Regions from separate parts of the Denitrificimonas halotolerans genome, predicted to be linked through region 2. Evidence: riboswitches for the same ligand, from Rfam matches in the RefSeq annotation. Region 2 holds a riboswitch; each other region holds the start of a gene.
The links. A riboswitch is a leader RNA that binds a small molecule or an ion and turns the genes downstream of it on or off. The one in region 2 is predicted to bind manganese.

Region 1 (4,234 bases), on a different contig from region 2:
GATGTATATCTGGGTGATTCCGTCACCATTGAGGGCGTGAAGCCCTTCATCAACAAATGTCGAACCCTGAGAAGTCTTCGGAACGTAGGTTCATGCTTGCAGATATTTGCCGCTGAAAAATTCAATAGCGATGCTTTTCAGATCCTGAAGAAAAACGGGATTATTCCAGCGACGCCAGCAAACCTATTTGGTGAAGAAGTTGCCGCAGGGTTGCGGGAACTATCAGCAGTGCTGAATAAGGCAGCAACATTATCTACTATCGACCCAGCAAAATTTGATGATCTATTCAGCAAACTAGGAAAGATTACGGGAGCATCTAACCAGCTTCGTGGAACATTGTTTGAGTACCTCGCTGCCGAACTCATGCGAAAATCCGGTGCTAGCTTGGTACGATTGAACCGAATCTACAAGAATAGTATGGGCGTGGCCGAGGCGGACGTGATAGCGGAGCGACAAGATTTATCTGTCACCTTCATCGAATGCAAAGGGCATGACCCCTATGGGCAGACGCCGCATAGTGAGGTAAAGCGCTGGTTACAGCACAACGTCCCGATTTTCTTCAGGATTAGAAACGAGCATCAAGATTGGAAAAACATCCCGGCGCATTTCGAGTTCTGGACGACTGCGCCTCTGACCCAAGAATCGCTTGATTTGCTCGAAAGGGCCAAGAGCGAGATCAAAGCTACGCGCTACACGATCAGTTGGCGCGTTGGCCCGGAAATTCTTACTCTTTGCCAGAGAACGAACGACGATGGCCTCATCAACGCCTACCGAAAGCATTTCATGAAGTTCAACGCAAAGGCAGCCCATGCGGCCGCAATTTGGCATGAGCAGCATAGGGACTAGAGTGCGCCTGTCGCGTGAGTGTGCATACTTGCGTCCTAGCGATGTGGTGACAATACCCCACCTTGACCGGCTGACCGGCAGCATCCGCGACCCAATTGTTCGGTAACCCGGCCAGATACTGGACACCTCCAGACCACTGTTTTATGATTAACTTATGTCTCGTTAGTCGTTGACTGACAACATACCTCAAGCCCTGTACAACATGAAAATGGGTGCTTACGCCAGTAAGCTGTTGTTTAAACCTACCTTTAATCCCTGCGGATAAACCTTTATCCCGCAAGGATTCTGTGTTTCTCCGCTTTTTGTTTTTTGGAGAAACATCATGACGACTCAAACTCAACAAGATCAGTTTGACACATCATCCTACCCGATCGAAGTCCTGCGCTCTGCTGCAGGGTATTACATCGGGCAATGCTGCCCAGAAGAAGGTCCGATTTCCCGTTTGAGTGTTCAGTATTGGAAAACCGAATCTGATGCTGAAGCTGCGCTGGCTAGTGGTAACTGGGCCGTGCGTGAATGGGCGTGAAATAAACTAAAAACGCAAGTCGGTTTAACCCTCTTCGTTCTGTAAAAACATTCGCAATACCCCCTAGCGGAAACACTTTTCCGCCAGAGGATCAGTGTTTCCGCTTTTTTATCTGGAGAAACACTATGCAGTCTCAACAATCACAAAACACACTAATAGCTGGATGCCAATACATAACCGACTCGGTTAAGAAAGGCATCTTAGGTAATTTCTTCGAGCAGATTTTTCTTGAAGGAATCCACACTCCAAACTCCAGTTGCTTTGGCACAAAGCCTTCAAGGTTTCCGTCTCCATTCGTTACTCCGATACGTATTGATTGTAATGGTGTTGAAGTCCTCAAGGCCATTGAAGGGCTTCCACTTACTTGGGTGGAAATCAACAGCCTGAGTAAATGGGGCGTCTATTACAAATACATAGCGCTTTTCGGTGAGCGCCACTGGGTAACTACAGACCGAAGCGGCGCTCTCTTCGTGCGTGAGTTCGATTTGACTGAGCACTTTATTTAACGTAAGCGTCTGGTGAACTCATCTTGCACCCCTCCCTCCGCTATTAAGCCAGAGGGAGGTTTGTTTTTTAAGCGCTACAAGTGCCCCAACAATATCCATACGCCTACCGCTATGAGCGTAAGTCCGCCAAAAACTTCCGCTCTGTGTCCCAATACGGAACCAATAGTTCGCCCTAACATCACCCCCAGTGTCACCATGAATGTCGTCGCTAATCCAATTAGAGCAGCTGCAATCAAGATGTTCACATTAATAAACGCGAGCCCCACGCCAACAGCCATAGCATCAATGCTAGTACCTATTGCGGTCAGAGAAACTTTAAGAAAAGAGTGACTGGAAGGTTTTTCTACTTCTTCTGAGACGGGTTTCATGCCTTCATAAATCATGTACAAACCCAAGACCACTAATAGAAAAAATGCTATCCAGTGAGCCCAAGTTTCTACGTAAGATGATGCCGACTTACCAATCAACCAACCTATTACAGGTGTTATTGCTTCGATTGAGCCGAAAATAACCCCCATTCTTAAGGCTTCTGAGAAGCTGGGTTTTTTTAGGCTTGCGCCCTTGCCAATTGCAGCGGCGAAGGCATCTGTGGACATTGCAAAAGCAAGTAAAAGAAGGGCTATAGGGTTCATTAGATTAATCCGGTCGGGCATATTGAGTCCACGATATACGCACACGCCCGACCTCAGGCATGAGTATATCGATGGTCTCGCCAACCGAGAGGTGTCCGCACCATGGCATTTGGCCAAGTATGTTGATACGAACTCTTCCTAATATCGGAAGCAGGCTACTCCCCAAAGAGGCCGCAACTTTAGCAATAGCTTACAGCAATAGCAAATTCAGCTTTGTTTGTGTACCGACTATAAATAAAGGCCTCAAGCGCCGCAGTACTATCAATACAGAACCACAGTTATATTCACCAAGGTGGGGAATGTGTCGTGAGCGCTGTGAGCATGAGCCGAATCACGGATTGCTGATGTAAAGAAAGGAATGGATAGGTTCGAGCCAGCACCAATCTAAATAGGTGGCCATTGACACTATGCCACTACAGTTTTTATTGGAGGGTGGACAGTCAATAAAGCCTGGCATATCCTCTAGGTATGTTTCGCTGATCGTTGATCAGCAACATGCCATAAGCCGTGTACATGATGCAAAGCGGCGCTCACGCTGTGAGTTCATGTCTAACCTACCTACCCTTGGCGGAGAAAACTCTCTCCGTCAGGAGCTGTGTTTCTCCGCCTTTTGCTTTTTGGAGAAACACTATGAGTACTCACTCAACAACCATCCCTCTAACCGACTTCATTTCCGAGTTCGGCGATGTCCTAATCGACTCTTTGAACGAGTCAAACCCTCCGGTGTATACCGGCATGACCCACCCCACTCACCTCCAGCGTCAGCAGGTAATGGATGGACTGCTCCGAAAACCTTTCGATGCTCAGGCCGAAGTTGTTCAAGCGGTTACTGCGCTACTCGTTGATAAAAACGAGTCAGCTGCAGTCATCAATGCGGAGATGGGTACGGGTAAAACCATGATGGCCATCGCTGCTGCAGCTGTTATGCACACAGAGGGCTATCGTAGACACCTTGTTATTTCCCCACCTCACTTGGTTTACAAGTGGCGCAGGGAGATCTTGGAAACTGTCCCAAATGCCAAAGTCTGGGTTTTGAACGGCCCTGACACACTCGCAAAGCTGATCCAGCTCCGCGCTGAGTTAGGCGTTCTGTCTAGTAAGGATGCACCAGAGTTTTTTATTCTGGGGCGCATCAGAATGCGTATGGGTTACCACTGGCGACATGCTTATACGCGCAAACCAACCCGCAATCGCGATACAACCGGCGAACAGATTTTTCTGCCAGCCTGTCCCGATTGTGGAACCTTGGTAGCACATGACGGTGAGCCAATTACCGAGAAGCAATTTCTGGCAGTCGATAAGCAAGTCAGCTGCAGGGAATGCAAAGGTAAACTTTGGACCCTGATGCGCGACCGGACAGGCGCTGAATTTGACCGTCGTAAGGCTTTAGTCAAGTCAGTTTGCCAGATTCCAACCATTGGACCGGTGCGAGCGAACCGGTTACTCGATCAGTTTGGTGAGGACTTCATCAGCGGATTGTTGGCTGACAACATTCACGAGTTCATCAACTTGATGGATGAGAAAGGCGACTTTCTATTTTCCGACAAGCAAGCCAGGCGCATGGAGCGTGCCATGGCCAACATCGAGTTTGGTTTTGGCTCAGGCGGTTATCAACCAACAGAGTTCATCAAGCGGTATATGCCGCAAGGTTACTTTGATCTGTTGATCGTGGATGAAGGTCACGAGTACAAAAACTCAGGTTCGGCCCAAGGACAAGCCATGGG
Region 2 (4,234 bases):
AAGCCAAGGCAGAGCGAGTTAAAGTGTGCTTCATGCTGATTCTTTTATTGAGTGAGTTATGACGCATTTTAGGCCACCTAAAGTGTTTACAGTTCCATTGTAGGCTGTAATCGGTGAAAAATAGATAACAATGAATAATATAAGTAACAATATGGAGGCACAATGAAAGCATTGCAAGGTAGTGAAGGTCGTCCAACGTTGATTGAGTGTGAGACTCCCAACTGTGAGGCTGGACAGGTTCGTATTCGTGTTGTTGCTGCTGGCCTAAACCGTGCGGATTTATTACAAGCAGCAGGTTTGTATCCGCCACCGCCAGGAGTCACTGACGTGTTGGGGTTGGAGTGCGCTGGTGTGATTAGCGAAGTGAGCGAGCGTAGCGCTTGGAAAGTGGGGGATCGAGTCTGTGCTCTGTTGGCTGGTGGTGGAATGGCTGAAGAGGTGTGTGTTGATGAGCGTCACATATTACCGGTCCCTGAAGGGCTCAGCCTGTTAGAAGCAGCAGCGATTCCTGAGGTGTACGCTACTGCATGGCTGAATATCTTTCAATTAGGGCAAGTGCAGCCTGGTGAAAAAGTTTTAATTCATGCGGGAGCTAGCGGCGTAGGATCGGCAGCTATCCAGTTGTGCAAAGCTTTTGCTAGTCCATGTTGGGTGAGCGTTGGTTCTGCTGAGCGTTTAGCATACTGCGTCGATTTAGGGGCTGAAGGGGGTGTGGTACGGGGTGACAATATTGAAGGGTTGCATGATTTTGCCCCTTTTGATGTGATTCTCGATCCTGTTGGTGCCAATTATGCTGCACAGAACTTAAAGATGCTGGCAATGGAGGGGCGTTGGGTCAATATTGGTTTAATGGGGGGACGTCGTGCTGAATTGGATTTAGCGCAGTTGCTAGGTAAGCGAATTAAGTTGATTGGTTCTACTTTGCGTAGTCGCAGTGATGACTTTAAAGGTCAATTGATGGCGCAGTTGGCCGAAAAAGCGTGGCCACTCTTTACGCAAGGGAAGCTTCTTGCACAGGTGGATGAGGTATTTGCTTGGGATGATGCTGACGCTGCGTTTGCCCGGTTAGCTAGTAATCAAGTGAATGGTAAGGTTGTGTTACACATCTCTGAAGAGTAAAGCTGTGGTCCTGAATCGGGCTGTAATATCTTGAGGAGGCACCGTAGGTTTTGTTGAGTACAGTGTGCAAACTTACGGTGCCTAAAGGTTGTATCTGGTGTCAGTGTTGATTGACCTCTGTGTAACTCTAGGTTCACTCACTCTTGAGTGGCAGTGTCAAGTCTTATGCGGACTATTAAGTTAAGTACATCGCCTGCCATACACAGTAAATGGCAAAGGCTAGGAAGCTGGCTGCTGCAAAAGAACGAATTAACTTAAGCGGTAAGTGTTCGGCAGCAAAATTTCCCATGAGCACCACTGGTGCATTCGCGAGAAGCATGCCGAGTGTGGTGCCACAGACGACAAGCCAGAAATAATCAAACTGAGCAGCGAGCATGACCGTAGCAACTTGAGTTTTATCGCCCATTTCAGCTAAAAAGAAAGCTACTAAAGTAGCTATAAAGGGTCCATATTTGGAGATAATATGGCCATCAGTATCCAGTTTGTCGGGAATTAAAGTCCAGATTGCTACAGCAAGAAAGCTAGCAGCTAAAATCCAGAGCAAGGTTGATTGCTCAAACAGTTGTGAGACTTGGTGGCCAATGCCCGCAGCGATAAAATGGTTGGCCAAGGTAGCGATTAAAATACCGAGGATTATGGGAACTGGCTTGCGATAACGTGCAGCAAGTAATAGCGCGAGTAGTTGAGTTTTGTCACCGATTTCGGCAAGGGCAACAATACTCGTAGAAATCAGCAATGTGTCAAACATAAGTTAACCTTAGGGCGGACAGACGAAATAATCATGGCATACATAGCCTTGCCACCCAGGAAGATTATGTATGTCATGAGTCTCGTCAGCCCCAGTGTATGTTATGGCGTACTGCAACATAACTTAGGGTATACACGCCATGATCAAAGGATCAAGTATGTTGACGTGCATGCTATGGCTTACTCCATAGCCGACTACTCCCTCAAGAAGGTTGCTATCTTAAGTAACTCACACCTTTAAATCAATCTGGTTTTGATGAGGCTGGAGCATCATCCGTCGTGGTGACTTGGCGGATAGATAGACGGATTTCAGCTGGCAGTACTCGCTTTGCGGCACTTTCCGCTAAAGTGCCTAGTCTATCGTGATAGCTCAATTTGCCTTCATCGTCAGTTTGTATGACACCTTCGTTAATCAATGTTTGAATAAAGTGACGGAATAGGCTTTTATCAAAAAACTCCGGTGCATTTAAACCATGCAGAATAGATAAACGCTGTGCCATAACCGTGCAGAGTTCTTCTAATTGTTGCGCATCAAGTGCATTTTGCCCCTTATTGAGCAGTAAGGCGATGGCCATATAAAAGCGTTGCAGAGTCTGAATAAGGGTGCGCGCCAGTAAGCTGAGCAAGACATATTGAGTGGAGCTTGGTGCAGGACGCTGATAGGTCTCACCGTCACGTTGTAATAAACCGTGCTCTATAAAACAGGTTAACCATTGATCAACGACGCTTTCGATTTCATCAGCTGCGTAATGGGTAAAGAGCTCTGCTTGTAAATAGGGATAGAGAGCGTGGGTTAATTCTAAAATGTGTTCTCGGGTCATGCGGGCATTGCTGTGAAAAAAACTGGCCAATAACGCAGGGAGTGCAAACACGTGCAGTACATTATTGCGGTAATAGGTCATGAGCACCGCATTGTTTTCATCCAAGTAATAAATACGACCTAGAGCATCCTGCTGTTCGCTGATTAATTTCATCTGGTGCACATGTGTAATTATGCTGAGGCCATCACCTTCGGTCACACTAGTGTGTTTGGAATAGGGTACGCTGCGCAGTAAAGAGAGGTATAAATTAATGATGCGTGTCAGTGCATTTTCATCTAGGGCTAAGCGCTGTGTGGAAAGCATCGCTAAGGCGACTAAGTTGACGGGGTTAATGTCTGCTGCTGCATTGATATATCGAGCAATATGGGTGGCTAATTGTTGTGCTGCAGGGCCAGTAAAGGTTTTGCGTTCTTCGAGTGGGATGTGTTGCCAGTTGTGGTGCTGTGCATTTAAGAAGTCAGCCAGTTTTAACGGTTGACCAAAATTCACCGCAACTTTGCCGAAACGTTGTTTGCGAATAGCAGCGATAACACGAAATACATCAAAGAAAGATTCTTTTTTCTTGTTGGCGCCTCGTAACTCGCCTAGATAGGTACGACCTTCTAAAACACGTTCATAACCGATATACACCGGTACAAAAACAATGGGTAAGCGTTGTGAGCGTAAGAAGCTACTTAGTGTAAGAGCAAGCATGCCAGTTTTGGGTTGTAAGGTACGCCCCGTACGTGAGCGGCCCCCTTCAATAAAATACTCTACTGGAAAGCCTTTATTAAATAAGGTATGCATGTACTCGTTAAAAACACTTGTATATAAGGGGTTTCCACGGAAAGTGCGGCGCATGAAGAAAGCACCGCCACGGCGTAGCAAACGACCAATAATAGGCATGTTGAGGTTAATGCCTGCGGCGATGTGTGGAGGAGTTAAGCCGTTGGTAAATAACAAATATGACATTAACAGATAGTCAATATGGCTGCGGTGGCATGGTACGTAGATGACTTCATGTCCGTGAGCTACTTCGCGTACGCCTTCTATGTGGTTGACTTTTATTCCATCATAAAACTTATTCCAAAACCAACTGAGTACCAATTCTAAAAAGCGAATGGCTATATAAGAGTAGTCTGAAGCAATTTCATTGGCGTACTTCAATGCGCGTTTTTGTGCTTTTTCTAGGCTGATGCCTTCGCGATCAGCTGTTAGGGTAATATTTTTCTGAACTTCTGGCTCATGGATCAGCGCCTTGACTAAGGTGCGACGGTGGGATAGATCGGGACCTATCACGGCGGCCTTGCTATTGCGAAAGTGTACGCGAAGTAGACGGTGCAGCATACGTTGAGTGCGCACTTGGCCTTTACCTTGGTCAGTCAGTTCGGATAATTGTAAAGGAGCAGAAAATTGCACACGCGTTTTATGACCTAAAATCAAAACTTGAAAAAAACGGCGTAAGCGACCTGTCACTGCCCAGCTATCAGCAAAGATAAGTTTCCATGGACTGGTTTCACGGTCGGGGGACTGCCCCCAGTACACGCTAATAGGTACCACTTGCACAT
Region 3 (4,234 bases), on a different contig from region 2:
TTTTATTAAGTTTTCTGCAGTCATTTAATTGTCATTAGTGTTAGTGTTTATATTGAATTTATTTTGACGCAGAGTTTAACTGGTTATTGCTTTTTATTGTTTATATTTTGACTGCAGAGTATGTTTTTGAAGCCTAGGTTTATGGGTTATAGTACAGCTCCTAATCCTTTTTCAGAAATGCAGCAACCACGCCTATTATTGGTAGATGACAACCCTGAACAATTACGCTTACTGGTTGAAGCGCTGCGGACTAAATCCTATAGAATCAGTGTGGCATTTGACGGTTTTCAAGGTTATGACCGAGCTGTTTCTATAGTATCAGATTTGATTATTTTAGATGTACATATGCCACGAATGGATGGCTTTGCTTTATGTCGACGTTTAAAAGCTAATGCTGCAACTGCGCATATACCTATCTTATATTTAAGTTCCGATAGTGAAGTGGATCAAAAAAATTGCTGGTCTTACTGGCGGTGGTGTTGACTATATTATTAAGCTTTATGACCCCGAAGAAGTTGTTGCTCGAGTTCAAATATATTTAGCTTTAGTTGCTAAAACCACTGCGAGTACTACAGGCTATTTGACATCCTCCCCGACCTAAAGGACGGGAATTCCTACTGCTAGACGACCATGCCCAGCCGCGAGAATGTTACGTGACGCGTTGGTATCGCGATCGTGGGTGACACTACACCCACTGCACGTCCATTCTCTTATTCCAAGTCCTGCGATACCTTTCGGCCTCGACTCGGGCAAACTGCCGCAACTCGAACAGGTTTGGGTCGTGTATGCCTCGTCAACTTCCTTAAAAACAATGCCTGCGTGAGCGCATTTATAGTCCAGCATTGTTTTTAATTGACCCCAGCCAGCGTCCAGCACTGACTTGGCCATCGTGGTTTTAACAAGTTTTAAACTACTGACATTACCGACATAGATTTCACCGCAGCGGTTGACCAGCGTGCGGCTGAACTTGTGCAGGGCATCTTTTCTACGGTTAGCGATTTTCGCATGAATGGTTTTGACTTGGGTTTTATTTCTGGCTCGTTGCGCTATGGCTAATTTTTCCTCAAGGCCACGGTAGAAGCGGCCCACTTCCAGTTTTGTGCCATCCGAGCAGGTGGCAGTGTCGGTCAAACCCAGGTCAATACCGATACGGTCTTGGCCTTTGCTTGGCTCGACCTCCACCTCCACCACTACATTGAAGTACCAGCGGCCACGGGCATCTTCATTGAAACTGGCCGAGCGGAATTTATATTGGCTCAAACCGTAGCTATCCCACACCTTGAAGTAGTGGCCATTATGGTAGATCTGCCCGTTTTTCCATTGAGCTGCACCTGTATTGACGGGTATCCAGCCCAATGAGCGGAGTACACCACCTGATTTGCGCCAGTTCAGCCGCACCTTCTTAAACTGCTTGCGGCGTGTGACATACTCACCCGCGATGCACTGTAAGGTTTAGCTGTGCACCCCTGGTTCTTTACCAGCACCTTTGGTGTAGGGTTGCATATCGTAAGCTAACAAAAACACACCACGCTCTTTAATCGAGTGTTGACTTAATTCATTAACAAAAATTCCAGACGAAATTGACGCTTCGAGCCATGCGGTTTAGCAAGGGCACATGCCTGTCTCGGACTCGGACTTTTAATATAGGATGAACGGCATTAGGGGTGAAAGCCGAGTCTGCTGTTTCGGGTGATCAAGCAAAATATGAGGATGTAGCTGCCACGTGAGCTAATTCTTGAATTGTTACGTTAAATGGTTACCGAGTGTAATGGGTAAATAAAGCGGGTCACCCATATATAGATTTGGGCCTGTTTTAATGCGCTTTATCTGCTTGCAGAACTCTAGGGTGTGCAGCAATGACTATTATTTCAGGGGTTAGTTTTGACCCATTAGACTCGGCGTCCGATAAGACCTGAGGCTCTTTTGATACTTTTTAGAGTCATAACACACAGCTTTTCATGAGTCACTGGTGACATTCGCCGGTTATATGTTGAGTTACTGTGTTTGAGGCACTGTCTTATAAGTGAGATACAAACAAAGTTGGATTTGCTATTGGTGTAGGCTATTGCTAAAGTTGCGGCCTCTTTGGGGAGTAGCCTGCTTCCGACCTTCGGAAGAGTTCGTATCAACATACTTGGCCAAATGCCATGGTGCGGACACCTCTCGGTTGGCGAGACCATCGATATACTCATGCCTGAGGTCGGGCGTGTGCGTATATCGTGGACTCAAAATGCCCGACCGGAGTAATCTAATGAACCCTATAGCCCTTCTTTTACTTGCTTTTGCAATGTCTACAGATGCTTTTGCCGCTGCGGTGGGCAAGGGCGCAAGCCTAAAAAAAGCTAGCTTTTCAGAAGCTCTGAAAATGGGGTTGGTTTTCGGCTTAATTGAGGCAACCACACCAGTTATAGGTTGGTTGATCGGTAAATCGGCATCATCTTACGTAGAAGCTTGGGCTCACTGGATAGCATTTTCTTTGTTAGTGGCTTTAGGCATGTATATGATTTATGAAGGCATGAAGTCCGACCCAGAAACAGTAGAAAAGCCTTCTAGCCTCTCTTTCCTAACAGTTTCTCTGACTGCTATAGGTACGAGCATTGACGCTATGGCTGTAGGTGTGGGATTGGCTTTTATTCATGTGAATATCTGGATTGCTGCCGCTTTAATTGGATTAGCAACGACATTCATGGTAACGCTAGGCGTGTTGCTAGGACGAACCATAGGCTCTTTACTGGGGCACAGAGCGGAAGTTTTTGGTGGCCTTACGCTTATAGCAGTAGGCGTATGGATGTTACAGGGGCACTTTTAGCACTTCAGGTATAAACTTCTCCCTTTGAATTAACCGTGGAGGGGCGGTGGATTCACTCTCAGTTTATCTGTATGCCGAGTTCTTCTACGATATGCTTGTAGTTTTGCATGAAGTGTGACTGCAAGGATTGTTGATACGGTTTTAAAGCGTGCTTTATTATTGGGAGCTTATAAATAAAGTTCGCTTGCATGTGGCGCAATAGTACTCTGATACAGATCGGCATGCTTTCAGTAACAACGAACTGATGCTTATGAAAAAAGCTCTTTTGAAATATTAACCTCGGAAATTGTTGACCCGACTGGCCGCCATAAAAAGTGGCCGGACTTTCTTCGGGTTGAGGAATCAAGGGAAGCATTGGTTGAGTGTTTTTTTCGCTGCTTTATGTGCACTTCCATTTTAACAAGTCGCGTAAGCTGGATGAATCTGAGCGGCTGCCGCTTCGCTCAGCGTCATGTGGCTTTAGGGTACGATTGTAATTATGAACTTTTTTGAATCTCCATTTTCTGGCATTCCGTTACGGGCGCAGGTTACAAATCCGAATATTGTAGTTGGGCGACATAGCTATTATTCAGGCTACTACCATGGACATAGTTTTGATGATTGTGCGCGCTATTTAGCGGCAGATAGAACAGACGTAGACAAACTTATCATAGGGGATTTTTGCTCAATTGGCTCTGGGGCTGTTTTTATGATGGCAGGTAATCAGGGCCATCGACATGATTGGATAAGCACCTTTCCATTTTTCTATCAAGACAATGATGAGTTTTCCGGGGCGCAAGACGGTTTTGAGCGCGCAGGTGATACAGTTGTAGGAAATGATGTTTGGATTGGCTCGGAAGCAATGATTATGTCAGGGGTAAAAATAGGCCATGGTGCAATAATAGCTAGCCGATCTGTTGTGACTAAAGATGTAGAACCATACGAGATCGTTGGCTCAAATCCAGCAAAGCATATCAAGTACCGTTTCTCTAGCGACAAAATTAAAATGCTATTAGAAATGGAATGGTGGAATTGGTCGGATAATGAGTTGAAACAGTGCATGAATTTACTATGTTCAGCAGATATTGAAGGCCTGTATAAATTCTGGCTTACTAAAATACGCACATAACCGAGTAGCTAGAAACCTCTAGCCTTCAGCTCCCACGATACCCTACATGCGGCTCCGCACAGGGCGTATCACTAAGAATGATGAAGCCTAATCCAACCATCGTGTAATTCGTACAAATCTTGAGGTTTTAAGTAAGCATTTGCTAATACTTTATTAATCCCAGGATTTTTAGAGCTACTCCATGGACCTTTGTTGGTAATACCGAATGCAACTGCAACTTGCACATGAATGCCTAACCTCAGTAGATTCTTTATTTTTGTGAATTGCTTGCGCCACTATCGCCTGTAGGGCATCTGCAACCTGCGCCGTACCTAATG

Region 1: linked by a shared signal. The riboswitch ahead of mntP (manganese efflux pump MntP) and the one ahead of TOI97_RS03645 (TMEM165/GDT1 family protein) in region 2 are both predicted to bind manganese.
Region 3: linked by a shared signal. The riboswitch ahead of TOI97_RS00550 (manganese efflux pump MntP) and the one ahead of TOI97_RS03645 (TMEM165/GDT1 family protein) in region 2 are both predicted to bind manganese.

What each region holds. Positions count from the first base shown of each region.
Region 1 is NZ_JAXIVU010000002.1:208,011-212,244, reverse strand. It holds gene TOI97_RS02805 (hypothetical protein) at 1-846, shown strand, start outside; gene TOI97_RS02800 (hypothetical protein) at 1,169-1,372, shown strand; gene TOI97_RS02795 (hypothetical protein) at 1,498-1,878, shown strand; gene mntP (manganese efflux pump MntP) at 1,953-2,510, opposite strand; yybP-ykoY riboswitch at 2,560-2,681, opposite strand; gene TOI97_RS02785 (DEAD/DEAH box helicase) at 3,141-4,234, shown strand, end outside.
Region 2 is NZ_JAXIVU010000003.1:70,944-75,177, reverse strand. It holds gene TOI97_RS03655 (carboxy terminal-processing peptidase) at 1-34, opposite strand, end outside; gene TOI97_RS03650 (NAD(P)H-quinone oxidoreductase) at 163-1,119, shown strand; gene TOI97_RS03645 (TMEM165/GDT1 family protein) at 1,295-1,867, opposite strand; yybP-ykoY riboswitch at 1,873-2,069, opposite strand; gene plsB (glycerol-3-phosphate 1-O-acyltransferase PlsB) at 2,109-4,234, opposite strand, start outside.
Region 3 is NZ_JAXIVU010000001.1:122,079-126,312, reverse strand. It holds gene TOI97_RS00565 (hypothetical protein) at 1-24, opposite strand, end outside; gene TOI97_RS00560 (response regulator) at 142-483, shown strand; gene TOI97_RS00555 (RNA-guided endonuclease InsQ/TnpB family protein) at 598-1,398, opposite strand; yybP-ykoY riboswitch at 2,081-2,202, shown strand; gene TOI97_RS00550 (manganese efflux pump MntP) at 2,252-2,809, shown strand; gene catB (type B chloramphenicol O-acetyltransferase) at 3,288-3,917, shown strand.